DNA from 2 places in the Streptomyces sp. NPDC007808 genome. Region 2 is predicted to be linked to the other one. Evidence: predicted binding sites of a transcription regulator. Region 2 holds the regulator's gene; the other holds the start of a gene.
The links. Region 2 encodes HspR, which represses chaperone genes until heat shock. Its sites were predicted from a motif close to TTGAGNNNNNNNNNCTCAA; they were not measured.
Positions count from the first base shown of each region.

Region 1: lon (endopeptidase La) is a predicted target of HspR. The motif match lies at 1,657-1,675, and genes of this name have one in related genera.

Region 1 is NZ_JBIAEQ010000003.1:492,367-499,291, forward strand. Features, by position in the region: gene lon (endopeptidase La) at 1-1,634, opposite strand, end outside; gene ACFYNL_RS13970 (spermidine synthase) at 1,868-2,545, shown strand; gene ACFYNL_RS13975 (response regulator transcription factor) at 2,678-3,415, shown strand; gene ACFYNL_RS13980 (sensor histidine kinase) at 3,412-4,518, shown strand; gene ACFYNL_RS13985 (multifunctional oxoglutarate decarboxylase/oxoglutarate dehydrogenase thiamine pyrophosphate-binding subunit/dihydrolipoyllysine-residue succinyltransferase subunit) at 4,800-6,925, shown strand, end outside.
Region 2 is NZ_JBIAEQ010000004.1:523,885-530,809, reverse strand. Features, by position in the region: gene ACFYNL_RS18205 (LuxR C-terminal-related transcriptional regulator) at 1-625, shown strand, start outside; gene ACFYNL_RS18200 (LuxR C-terminal-related transcriptional regulator) at 552-1,628, opposite strand; gene ACFYNL_RS18195 (sugar ABC transporter substrate-binding protein) at 2,059-3,192, opposite strand; gene ACFYNL_RS18190 (hypothetical protein) at 3,709-4,221, shown strand; gene ACFYNL_RS18185 (heat shock protein transcriptional repressor HspR) at 4,293-4,739, opposite strand; gene dnaJ (molecular chaperone DnaJ) at 4,745-5,926, opposite strand; gene grpE (nucleotide exchange factor GrpE) at 5,969-6,622, opposite strand; gene dnaK (molecular chaperone DnaK) at 6,622-6,925, opposite strand, start outside.

The sequences.
Region 1 (6,925 bases), on a different contig from region 2:
CGCAGGGCTCCCTCCTCGATGGCCACCTCGTCCTTGTCCAGACCGGCCCGTTCCAGCTGGCGCGGGAGCAGGTGGTCACGGGCGATGACGACCTTCTCGTCCTCGGTGTAGCCGTCCAGGCGGACCAGCTCCATACGGTCGAGCAGCGCCTCCGGGATGGCCTCCAGGACATTGGCGGTGGCGAGGAAGACCACGTCGGACAGGTCCAGCTCCACCTCCAGGTAGTGGTCCCGGAAGGTGTGGTTCTGGGCCGGGTCCAGGACCTCCAGCAGGGCGGCCGCCGGGTCGCCCCGGAAGTCGGACCCCACCTTGTCGATCTCGTCGAGGAGGACCACCGGGTTCATCGACCCCGCCTCCTTGATCGCCCGCACGATCCGTCCGGGCAGCGCCCCGACGTAGGTACGGCGGTGGCCGCGGATCTCGGCCTCGTCGCGGACACCGCCGAGGGCGACGCGGACGAACTTGCGCCCCATGGCATGCGCGACGGACTCGCCGAGCGAGGTCTTGCCGACGCCGGGCGGGCCGACGAGGGCGAGTACGGCACCGCCGCGCCGCCCGCCGACGACGCCGAGCCCACGGTCGGTTCGGCGCTTGCGCACCGCCAGGTACTCGGTGATCCGCTCCTTCACGTCCTCCAGGCCGGCGTGCTCGGCGTCCAGCACGGCCTTCGCGCCCCGGATGTCATAGGCGGAGGCCTTGTCATCGGTCCGTTCGTTCCACGGGAGTTCGAGCACCGTGTCCAGCCAGGTCCGGATCCACGACCCCTCGGGCGACTGGTCGCTCGCCCGCTCCAGCTTGTCGACCTCCTTGAGCGCGGCTTCGCGCACCTTCTCCGGCAGGTCGGCGGCCTCCACGCGGGCGCGGTAGTCGTCGGACTCCTCGCCCTCCTTCTCGCCGTTCAGTTCGCGCAGTTCCTTGCGCACCGCCTCCAGCTGACGGCGCAGCAGGAACTCGCGCTGCTGCTTGTCGACGCCCTCCTGGACGTCCTTGGCGATGGTCTCGGCGACGTCCTGCTCGGCGAGGTGGTCGCGCAGTTGCCTGGTGGCGAGCCGGAGGCGGGCGACCGGGTCGGCGGTCTCCAGGAGCTCCACCTTCTGTTCGGTCGTCAGGAAGGGCGAGTATCCGGAGTTGTCGGCGAGCTGGGACACGTCGTCGATGGCCTGGACGCGGTCCACGACCTGCCAGGCTCCGCGCTTGCGCAGCCAGGCGGTGGCGAGTGCCTTGTACTCCTTGACCAGTTCGGCGACCTGGCCGGGCAGCGGCTCGGGCGCGCTCTCGTCGACCCGCGTCCCCTCGACCCACAGCGCGGCACCCGGCCCGGTGGTGCCGGCCCCGATCCGCACGCGGCCCCGGCCGCGGATCAGGGCGCCGGGGTCGCCGTCGGCCAGCCGGCCGACCTGTTCGACGGTGCCGAGCACACCGGTGCTCGCGTACGTCCCGTCGATGCGCGGCACCAGCAGAACCCGTGGCTTCCCCGGCTGCGACCGGGCGGCGGCCTGAGCGGCCTCCACCGCGGCGCGCACATCGGCGTCGTTCAAGTCCAGCGGGACCACCATCCCGGGCAGCACGACCTCGTCGTCGAGCGGCAGCACGGGCAGGGTGAGCGGTGTGAACGCCGTGGACTCAGCAGCCATGATCTCCCCTTCGGCAGTCAAGTTGAGTTATGCCGACTCAATGCACGGCGGGACCCGAATGTTCCCCGGACCACGTTCGCTGTGAGCGATCATCGTTGCCACGGGCTGTGACCTGGGATTTCCCGGAGGGCAGGGGGAGATCGGGCCGCCCGGGGCAGTCCCGCCCCCACGCCTCCTCCACCTCTGCGAGTAATTCCCTCGGTCCGCCCGAGCCGAGCTGACAGGATGGCCGGATGCCCACTTCGTACGACATCCCGGAAGTACTGGACCGTCGCGAAGGCCCTCACGGCGAGGTCGCGCTGCGGCGGCACGGCGAGTTGCTGCAGATCATCGCCAACGGCTGCTTCCTGATGGACACATCCGACGGGCGCTCGGAGCGGCTCCTCGTGGACGCGGCGCTCGGCGCGCTGGACGATCGCGCACGGCCGGCGGTGCTGATCGGAGGGCTCGGCGTCGGGTTCTCGCTCGCACACGCCGCGGCCGATCCCCGCCCCGGCCGCATCACCGTCGTGGAGCGCGAGCGCGCGATTATCGACTGGCATCTCGACGGACCGCTGTCCCACTTCTCCGCCGACGCCCTCGCCGACCCGCGCACCGAGATTGTGGAATCGGATCTGGTGGCGTACGTGCATGAGACTTCCGCCACGTATGACGCCCTGTGCCTCGACATCGACAACGGCCCCGACTGGACCGTCACGGAGGGCAACGACAGCCTGTACTCACCGGCCGGACTGGCCGCCTGCGCAGGCGCGTTGAGGCCGGGCGGGGTACTGGCCGTATGGTCCGCCCAGCCCTCTCCGGAATTCGAAGAAACCTTGCGTAATGCCGGATTCCAGCAGGTGCGTACCGAAGAGATCCCCGTTGCCCGGGGCGTTCCGGACGCCGTGCACCTCGCCGTCCGACCTGGATAGCCCTGGCGCGGTGACTCCCCGTACTCTGCTGCTCTGACGCGGATCATTCAAGCGTCAATCGCAAGCATGCGCAGGCATATGCAGTCACAGGAATCACCCCACGGATTCCGGAAAGCAACTTTGGGGCGGGCGATGGAGCAGACACACACCTCCCACAACGGCACGACGGCGACCCCTGGCGCACAGCGCCGGGTCCTCGTGGTCGAGGACGATCCGACCATCGTGGACGCCATCGCGGCCCGCCTGCGCGCCGAGGGGTTCCTCGTGCAGACCGCGGGTGACGGGCCGGCGGCCGTGGACACGGCGGAGGCCTGGCAGCCCGACCTGCTGATCCTCGACATCATGCTGCCCGGCTTCGACGGCCTGGAGGTCTGCCGCCGGGTCCAGGCCCAGCGGCCGGTGCCGGTACTGATGCTGACCGCGCGCGACGACGAGACGGACATGCTGGTCGGGCTCGGTGTCGGCGCGGACGACTACATGACGAAGCCGTTCTCGATGCGGGAACTGGCGGCCCGGGTGCACGTGCTGCTGCGCCGCGTCGAGCGGGCGGCCCTGGCGGCCACGACCCCGCGCTCCGGCATCCTGCGGCTCGGCGAGCTGGAGATCGACCACGCGCAGCGACGCGTGCGGGTGCGCAGTGAGGATGTTCACCTCACGCCCACCGAGTTCGACCTCCTGGTGTGCCTGGCGAACACCCCGCGCGCCGTCCTCTCCCGCGAGCAGCTGCTCGCCGAGGTGTGGGACTGGGCGGACGCCTCCGGCACCCGGACCGTCGACAGCCACATCAAGGCGCTGCGCCGGAAGATCGGGGCCGAGCGGATCCGCACCGTGCACGGCGTGGGCTACGCCCTGGAGACACCGACGCCATGAACGACGGGCCGGCCGCGCGGAGAGGCCCGGGGGAACCCTGGGCCGGCGTCAGTCCGTTCTCGATCAAGACCAAGCTCGGCGCGCTGGTCGTCATCTCGGTGCTGATCACGACAGGGCTGTCGATGATCGCCGTGCGCACCCAGACGGAGCTGCGCTTCATCACGGTCTTCTCGATGATCGCCACACTGCTCATCACGCAGTTCGTGGCCCATTCGCTCACCGCTCCCCTGGACGAGATGAACGCGGTGGCCCGCTCCATCTCGCACGGCGACTACACCCGCCGGGTGCGGGACAACCGCCGCGACGAGCTGGGCGATCTCGCCGAGACGATCAACCTCATGGCCGATGAGCTGGAAGCCCAGGACCAGCAGCGCAAGGAGCTGGTGGCGAACGTCTCGCACGAGCTGCGCACCCCCATCGCGGGCCTGCGAGCGGTTCTGGAGAACGTGGTCGACGGCATCGCCGAGGCCGACCCGGAAACCATGCGTACGGCACTGAAGCAGACCGAGCGGCTGGGCCGCCTGGTGGAGACGCTCCTGGACCTGTCCCGGCTGGACAACGGCGTCGTACCGCTGCGCACACGGCGTTTCGAGGTCTGGCCGTATCTCTCGGGCGTGCTGAAGGAGGCCAACATGGTCGCCTCCGCGCGCGGCGGCATGGCCTCGGGCTCGGGAAGCCACACCCGCACCGACGTCCATCTGCACCTGGACGTCTCCCCACCGGAGCTGACCGCGCACGCCGACCCCGAGCGCATCCACCAGGTCGTCGCCAACCTCATCGACAACGCGATCAAGCACAGCCCGCCGCACGGCCGCGTGACCGTCAAGGCACGGCGCGGGAACCACCCGGAGTCGCTGGTGCTGGAGGTCCTGGACGAGGGTCCGGGCATTCCGCGGTCGGACTGGCACCGGGTCTTCGAGCGGTTCAACCGCGGTGCCGTCAGCAGGCCGCACGGGCCGGGCAGTGACGGCGGTACGGGGCTGGGGCTGGCGATCGCGCGCTGGGCCGTCGATCTGCACGGCGGCCGGATCGGTGTGGCCGAATCCGAGCGGGGTTGCCGGATCCTGGTCACGCTCCCGGGGCAGCCTTCTTTGCCAAGTTGACGTAAAGTTCGAAGCGGAGCCACAAGATCCATGGGCGTCCGGACGGACGGACACGTGTGATCAGGCACAGGCCCGCACGGTCGCCGTGCCGAGGCCCGCCTCATCCTTCCCATTCGAAGCGGAACCACGCTTGTTTCCCGCCATTTCCGGGCCCGAAACACGGTTTCAGATGTGACTTACACGACGATGACCTTGCCCGGCCTGACCTTCCCGGCCATGGAGGCGTAGCCTTTATTCCCGCTGTCCATCACCTTGTGAAGCGGAAGAGGGCGGTTGCCGCCGTGTCGCCACAGTCCCCCAGTAACTCGAGCATCTCGACCGACGCCGACCAAGCGGGCAAGAACCCCGCTGCCGCGTTCGGTCCGAACGAGTGGCTCGTCGACGAGATCTATCAGCAGTACCTCCAGGACCCGAATTCCGTAGACCGCGCCTGGTGGGACTTCTTCGCCGACTACAAGCCCGGGGCGGCCGCCGCCTCGGCTCCGGCGGGTACCGCGGCCACGGGGGCCGCGGAGACCACCAGTACGGCTCCGGCCGCTCCGGCGACCCCGTCGGTACCCGCGCCGGCCCCGGCGGCTGCGAAGCCCGCGGCCGCCGCGCCCGCCGCTCCGGCCCCGGCCGCGGCGAAGCCCGCCGCCCCCGCTCCGGCCGCGAAGCCCGCTCAGCCGAAGAAGGCCGAGCCCGCCGCGGCCGCCGACGGTCCCGAGCACGTGACGCTGCGCGGCCCGGCCGCCGCGGTCGCGAAGAACATGAACGCCTCCCTGGAGCTGCCGACGGCCACGTCCGTGCGCGCGGTGCCGGTGAAGCTGCTCTTCGACAACCGCATCGTCATCAACAACCACCTCAAGCGCGCCCGGGGCGGGAAGATCTCCTTCACGCACCTGATCGGCTACGCGATGGTGCAGGCCATCAAGGCCATGCCGTCGATGAACTACGCGTTCGGCGAGAAGGACGGCAAGCCGACGCTGATCAAGCCGGCGCACGTCAACCTCGGCCTCGCCATCGACCTGGTCAAGCCCAACGGCGACCGCCAGCTGGTCGTCGCGGCGATCAAGAAGGCCGAGACGCTGAACTTCTTCGAGTTCTGGCAGGCCTACGAGGACATCGTCCGCCGCGCCCGCGACGGCAAGCTGACGATGGACGACTTCACCGGAGTCACGGTCTCGCTGACCAACCCCGGCGGTCTGGGCACGGTCCACTCGGTGCCGCGCCTGATGCCCGGCCAGTCGGTGATCATGGGCGTCGGCTCCATGGACTACCCGGCGGAGTTCCAGGGCACCTCCCAGGACACCCTGAACAAGCTCGGCATCTCGAAGGTCATGACGCTCACGTCGACCTACGACCACCGGGTCATCCAGGGCGCCGCCTCCGGCGAGTTCCTGCGCCAGGTCGCCAACCTCCTCCTCGGCGAGAACGGCTTCTACGACGACATCTTCGAGGCGCTGCGCATCCCCTACGAGCCGGTCCGCTGGCTCAAGGACATCGACGCCAGCCACGACGACGACGTCACCAAGGCCGCCCGCGTCTTCGAGCTGATCCACTCCTACCGGGTCCGCGGCCACGTCATGGCCGACACCGACCCGCTGGAGTACCAGCAGCGCAAGCACCCCGACCTGGACATCACCGAGCACGGGCTCACCCTGTGGGACCTGGAGCGCGAGTTCGCCGTCGGCGGTTTCGCCGGCAAGTCGATGATGAAGCTGCGCGACATCCTCGGCGTGCTGCGCGACTCGTACTGCCGCACCACCGGCATCGAGTTCATGCACATCCAGGACCCCAAGCAGCGCAAGTGGATCCAGGACCGCGTGGAGCGCCCGCACTCCAAGCCGGAGCGCGAGGAGCAGCTGCGCATCCTGCGCCGCCTGAACGCGGCGGAGGCCTTCGAGACCTTCCTGCAGACGAAGTACGTCGGCCAGAAGCGCTTCTCGCTGGAGGGCGGCGAGTCCGTCATCCCGCTGCTGGACGCGGTGCTGGACTCGGCCGCCGAGTCCCGTCTCGACGAGGTCGTCATCGGCATGGCCCACCGCGGCCGCCTGAACGTCCTCGCCAACATCGTCGGCAAGTCGTACGCCCAGATCTTCCGGGAGTTCGAGGGCAACCTCGACCCGAAGTCGATGCACGGCTCCGGTGACGTGAAGTACCACCTGGGCGCCGAGGGCACCTTCACGGGCCTGGACGGCGAGCAGATCCGGGTCTCGCTGGTCGCGAACCCCTCGCACCTCGAAGCCGTCGACCCCGTCCTGGAGGGCGTCGCCCGCGCCAAGCAGGACATCATCGGCAAGGGCGGCACGGACTTCACCGTCCTGCCGGTGGCGATCCACGGCGACGCGGCCTTCGCGGGCCAGGGCGTGGTGGCCGAGACTCTGAACATGTCGCAGCTGCGCGGCTACCGCACCGGCGGCACGGT
Region 2 (6,925 bases):
GGAACTGCTGTCCGTCCAGCCCCACACCCACAGGGGCCGGCGGATGCAGGAGGCTCAGGCCGCCTCCCTGGAGCGCGACCAGGCCCTGCTCGACCGCGGTGGCCGTATCCGCACCCTCTACCAACACACGCAGCGCCATGTGCCGTTCATCGTCGCGCGCTACGAACGACTCGACGGTGAGGCGGAGGCCCGCACCCTCGACGAGGTCACCGACCGGCTCATCATCATCGACCGCGCCGTCGCGTTCATCCCCGCCGACCAGGAACGCACCCTCGCCCTGCAGATCCGCAACCCGGCCCTGGTCACCTATCTGGCCACCACCTTCGACCGTCTGTGGCGCCTGGCCACCCCGATGTACCCCGAGGCGGTCCAGCAGCCCAGTCTGCACGGCGTCACCGCGCGCCAGCGCGCCATAGCCGCCCTTCTCGTCGAAGGCCACACCGACGCCGTCATAGCCGACCGCCTCGGCATGAACGTCCGCACCGCCCGCGTCCACATCGCCAAGCTCGCGGCGACGCTGGGCAGTGAGAGCCGGGCCCAGCTCGGCTACCTCATCGGCCGGTCGGGGATTCTTGACCGGGAATCCCCTGCACCCGAGGAACCCCGGCCACGTCGGGCACGCTGACCACCGCGGACTCGGACGACGACACGCGCGTCCGGTCCAGCCCCACCTGCGCGATCCGCACCCCGAGTTGCGTACGGCTCGCCGCGCCCAGCGTCTCCGACAACCGCGCGATGTGCGCCCTGCAGGTCCGGACGCTTATCCCCAGCCGCTCCGCGATCACCGCGTCCTGATGCCCCTCGGCGAGCAGCGTGGCGATGGACTGCTCACGGTGGGAGATGCCCTCGATGCCGGTGTCGGGGAGGGGCGCGGTCAGCGGGATCGCCAGCCGCCAGAGCCTCTCGAACACCGTCACCAGGTAGTTCACCAGCCCCGGATGCCGCAGCTCCAGCGCCATCGTGCGGTCGGCGTTCGCGGGGATGAAGGCCACTGTGCGGTCGAAGAGGATCAGCCGGTCGATCACCTCGTCCAGCGTGCGGGCCTCCACGGCGTCGCCCATGAGTTCCAGGTAGTTGAGCAGGCCCTGGCCGTGCCGGGCGACATGCGTGTACAGGTCGCGCATCCGCACGCCGCGCCCACGCAACGCCAGCGCCCGGTGCAGGCCCTCGGTCAGTTCGTGCTCGGGGCGGATACCGCCGGGCTGCACGGTCAGCACCTCCGCCGTGCACGCCTCCGTCGCCGCGTCCAGGGCCGCCTGGATGCGGGAGGGGCCGTCCAGCACCCGGATCGCCGTGCCCTCCGCGCCGGCCGCCTGCGGCTGCTGGCCCAGCCCGGCGTACCACTCGAAGGCCGCCACCGCCGAACCCACCCGCCGCTGACTCGCGCTGACCTCGTCGTACACCCCGCGCAACAGCCGCGTCATGACCTCCTGCGGGGACGTCGGCACCAGCCAGTCCATGTCGTCGGGGTCGGGGTGCAGCAACGCGAGTTCCAGCAGGCAGGGCACCGGCTCCGCATCCCGGCGCGGCACCCGGCCACGCCGTACGGCCCGGGAATACACGCGATCCCCGGCCTCGCACAGCCGGTCGGCACCGTGTGGATGCTCCTCCGTCCCGTGCCCGGCCATCGCCCGTCCACCCCCGGTCCTTGCCTCTTTCGCCGGCTCGCTCACCTCCGGAGCGCGGTGTCGACACCCTTGCCGGGACAGCCCTGCGAGGCGTGGCCATGGTCGAAGGCCACCGTGGGCAGCCCTTCGGCCCTACGGTTCGCTCGCGCTTCCGCAGCGCAACTATGCGCGGACAGGCCGTGCTCCGCAACACGGCTCACGCCGGGAGGGGTGCCGTTGGATACCGGTACGTCCCGGTATTTCCGGGCCTCCGCACGTCGGGTTGCAACAAGCTGATGGGGTGGGCCTCGCATCGCCGTACGTCCGCCTGACGGCCGCGACAGGGAACGTCACAGTCGCGAACACCGGACCGTGAGGGTGTGAGAAGAGCAGCGGGTGCGGCGGCTGGAGAAGGAACAACCGCACGCACCCGCAAAGGAATCGGCTGACGTCACCCGCCGAGCCCGACCTCCGAGCAAGCCGCCTTGTACTTGGCGGTGCAGATGTCGGAAAGCTCGTAGATGCCGTCGGCGACGACGGTCTCCTTGATGTTGTCCTCGGTCAGCGCGACCACGGGCACCAGCAGGGCCGCAATGCCCTTGTGGGTCGGGCTGTCGACCTGGTCCTGGGTGAGGGAGTCGAACTGGATGTCCTTGCCCTGGACCTTGGCCACGGCCATCTCCGCGGCGCTCTCGGCCTCCTGCGGGTACGACTTGTACACGCTCATGTACTGCTCACCGGCGATGATCCGCTGCACGGCGTCCAGTTCGGCGTCCTGCCCGGTGATCGGCGGCAGCTTGGTCACGCCCGCGGCCTTGAGGGCCTTGATGACTCCGGCGGCCATGCCGTCGTTGGCGGAGTAGACGCCCTTGAGGTTGTTCACGCCGATGGCCGCGATGGCCTGGGCCATGTTGGTCTGGGCGTTCTCCGGCTTCCAGTCCTTGGTGTCGTAGGTCCTGGCGATGTCGACCGCGCCCTTGAGCTCGGAGAGGGCACCCGCCTTGAACTGCGCGGCGTTCGGGTCGGTGGGCGAGCCGTTCATCATCACGATCTTGTCGGACGAGTCGACGCTGGAGCCGCCCATGGCCTCCAGCAGGGAGCGGCCCTGCACCTCGCCGACGAGTTCGTTGTCGAAGGAGACGTACGCGTCGATGGGCCCCTCGGCCAGGCGGTCGTAGGCGATGACCGGGATGCCGGCGTCCTTGGCCTTCTGCACGCCGTCGGCGATGGCGTGCGAGTCGACGGCGTCCAGCAGGATCACGTCGACCTGGTCGTCGATCATCTTCTGCAGCTGGCTGGCCTGCTTGGCCGCGTCCGCGTCGGCGTTCAGGTAGACGACCCGACCCTGCTTGTCGGTGAGTTCCTGGACCTTGTTCCTGATGATGGGGTAGTCGAACTTGTCGTAGCGCGTGTTGGCCGTCTCCGGCAGCAGCAGCCCCACGGTGACGTCGTTGCCCTTGGTCGGGCTCGCCGCGCTGCTGTCCCCACTGACCCCCAGCGTCCCGCACGCGGTCAGCGAAAGGGTCATCGTGGACGCGGCGGCCACGGCGGTGGCGAGACGACGCGTGGGGCGCATGGAACGCATAGAGGAGCTCACTTCTGGTGCCATCGGGACACGGGCGCTAATGCGCCCAGATGTCTGAAAAGACAACGCGGCGACGGCCCCCAGCGTCAAGCGGAATGACTTAACGAGTGCGCAACACCACGCTCCGCTGCGCATGTGAAGACATGACGGAACCCCTCCAAACGCCCTTTACGCCCCCTCCACCGAACCGCGATCGCACGGAAGGGCAAGATCCACACAACCGACTCCATTCCGCGCGAGTCGCGATCGGAGCGGCTTACCGACCGCCGTACCGCATTCGACCAGAGGAACGAATGAACTCAGCCAGGCGCGCGATCGCCGCGACCACGGCCCGGAAAGGCGCCATCACCGGCATACAGCGCGCAATGGGCTTCAAAGGGCGATATCAGCCAGACCGGGACACCGGCGGCTTCCCTCGACGGCAGCCGCGGGATCGGCTTGGGGAAGGACGTGCGGACCTGAGGACCGGTCGGTCACCGCAACGGTCGGCCGACCGCGTCTGAGAAGATCATCCTCATGACTCCCACCGAAACCCCCGTCGAGGACAGCCTGTTCGGCCCGCTGACCGTCCATCTGGACACCGAGCGCGGTCATGTCGTCGTCGAGGGCGAGGCGGTCCCGCGGATCGTACTGAGCCGCGCCGCCGGTACCGAGGCCGAGGAGCACATCCCCGTCGGCACCCGGGCCGCCGGCCGGCTCACGCTCACCGTCGACGGCGAGGAGGCCGGCCTGTACCCGGCGGAGGGAGGGCTGACCCGGCGTTCGTACCGGGTCGACGTCCGGTACGCGGGACACGTCTGGCGGCTGGTGCCCGACTCCCTGCCGGACAGCCGCCTGCTGCGGGACGGGCGGCGGCTGGCCGCTCTCACCTGCGAGGGCGACGGCAGGGTGGTGGCCGACTGGCGGGCGGACGCGGCCCCGGAGGCCCTGGACGTGGCTCTCGGGTACGCCCTCGCCGCCGCGTTCGGCACCGGCGCGCAGCCCATGTGGATGCTGGTCGCGGACGCCATCGGACAACTCATTCCCTGAAGCCCGTGCCACGTACGCGGAAAGGGGCCCGGAGGTCGTACCTCCGGGCCCCTTCGCTTCCGCGTACGTGCTCAGTCCCTGGCCTTCTTCGGCCGCCACACCACCAGCGCGCTGGTCTGCTGCACCTCCTGGTACGGCACCAGGTCGCGGCGGTACGACGCGTGCACCGCCGCCTCGCGCTGCTGCATCGCCGCCGCCGCGCCGTCCAGGGCCGCCTGCATCTCGGCGACCCGGGACTGGAGCGCGGCGACCTGGTTCTCCAGTTCGATGATGCGCTTGATACCGGCCAGGTTGATGCCCTCGTCCTGCGACAACTGCTGGACGGTGCGCAGCAGTTCGATGTCGCGGGCCGAGTAGCGGCGGCCCCGCCCGGCCGTGCGGTCGGGAGACACCAGGCCGAGGCGGTCGTACTGGCGCAGGGTCTGCGGGTGCAGGCCGGACAGCTGGGCCGCCACCGAAATGACGTAGACCGGGGTCTCCTCGGTCAGTTCATACGGGTTGCGTCGACGACCGTCCATCTGTCTCATGCTCCCTTCGCGGCCTGGAACAGCTCCGCCCGCGGGTCCTCACCCGCGGTTGCCTCGCGATACGCCTCAAGCGCGTCACGAGCCTTCCCCGAAAGGTCCTTCGGGACACTCACCTCGACGGTGACCAGCAGGTCGCCGCGGGTGCCGTCCTTGCGGACCGCGCCCTTGCCCCGCGCCCGCATGGTGCGGCCGTTGGGGGTGCCGGGCGGCAGTTTCAGCGTGACCGGCGGTCCGCCCAGGGTGGGGACCCTGACCTCGCCGCCGAGGGCCGCCTCCGTGAAGGTCACGGGGACGGTCACCGTGAGGTTGTCGCCCTTGCGCCCGAACACCGGGTGCTCGCCGACGTGCACGGTCACGTAGAGGTCACCCGCCGGGCCGCCGCGCTCACCGGGCGCGCCCTTGCCGCGCAGCCGGATGCGCTGGCCGTCCGACACCCCGGCCGGGATGCGGACCTGCATGGTCCGGGACGACTTGGCGCGCCCGCTGCCCTTGCAGTCCAGGCACGGGTGCTCGGCGATCAGGCCGCGCCCCTTGCAGTCCGGGCACGGGTCGGTCAGGGAGAACCCGCCGCCCGAGCCCCGCGCCACCTGGCCGGTGCCCACACACGTCGGGCACACCCTCGGCGTGCCGTTCTTGTCACCGGTGCCCGCACAGGCCTTGCAGGGAGACTGCGAGGACATGCGCAGCGGGACCGTCGCCCCCTCGATCGCCTCGGTGAAGCTGAGGGTGACCTCGGTGTCGATGTCCTGGCCGCGCCGGGGCTGGGTGCGGGTCGTGCCCGTACCGCCCCGGTTGAACAGGCCCCCGAAGACGTCACCGAGGCCGCCGCCGAAGCCGCCGGCTCCTTGCTGGCCGCCCTGGGCGCCGCCTCCGAAGAGGTCGCCCAGGTCGAAGTTGAAGGAGCCGCCCGCGCCGCCCGGCCCCGGGCGGAAGCCGCCGTTGCCGAAGAGGGCGCGAGCCTCGTCGTACTCCTTGCGCTTCTTGGGGTCGCCGAGGACGTCGTTCGCCTCGGAGATCTCCTTGAAGCGCTCCTCAGCCTTGACGTTGCCCTTGTTGGCGTCCGGGTGGTACTCGCGGGCGAGCTTGCGGTACGCCTTCTTGATCTCGGCCTCGGTGGCGTCCTTGGGGACGCCGAGGACCTTGTAGTAGTCCTTCTCGATGAAGTCCTTGGTGCTCATCCCCGACGTCCCTCCTTCCCTGTCGAGTTCGTCAGTCCAACGTCAGCCCTCGTCCGGGCCACCGCTCTCCTTGTCGTCGGCCGCCGCGTTCTCTTCGGACTCCTCGGTCTTGACGGTCTGCGCGCCCGGCTGGGGCTCGGCGACGGCCACCCGCGCGGGGCGGATGGTGCGCTCGCCGATGCGGTACCCGGGCTGCAGGATCGCCACGCAGGTCGTCTCGGTGACGTCCGGCGCGTAGGAGTGCATCAGGGCCTCGTGGATCGTCGGGTCGAAGGGCTCGCCCTCCTTGCCGAACTGCTGCAGGCCCATCTTCGCCGCGACGGTCTCCAGCGACTCCGCGACGGACTTGAATCCGCCGACGAGCTCGCCGTGCTCCCGCGCGCGGCCGATGTCGTCGAGCACGGGCAGGAGCTCGGTCAGGAGGTTCGCGATGGCGATCTCCTTGACCGTGATCCGGTCCCGCTCGACCCGGCGGCGGTAGTTCTGGTACTCGGCCTGGAGCCGCTGGAGGTCCGCGGTGCGCTCACCGAGCGCGGTGCGCACCTGGTCCAGCTGGGCCACCAGGCCCGCGTCTGCTGCTCCGTCCCCGGCCGGGGCCGCTCCCTCCTGAGGAGCGGCCTTCGACTCGGCGTCGTCAGGGGTCGCGCCGGAGGGGACGTCGGGCTTCTCCTCGAAGCCCGGGGTCTCCTCCGTCATTACGCGGCACCGTCCTTGCGCTCGTCGTCCACGATCTCGGCGTCCACGACGTCGTCGTCGGCGGGCTTGCCACCCTGGGCGGCGCCCTCCGGACCACCCGCGGCCTGAGCGCCCTGGGCGTCGGCGTACATGGCCTGGCCGACCTTCTGGGAGACCGCGGCGACCTTCTCGGTGGCCGTGCGGATCTCGGCGGTGTCCTCGCCCTTGAGCGCGGTCTTCAGCTCCTCGACGGCCGACTCGACCTCGGTCTTGACCTCGGCGGGGACCTTGTCCTCGTTGTCCTTGAGGAACTTCTCCGTCTGG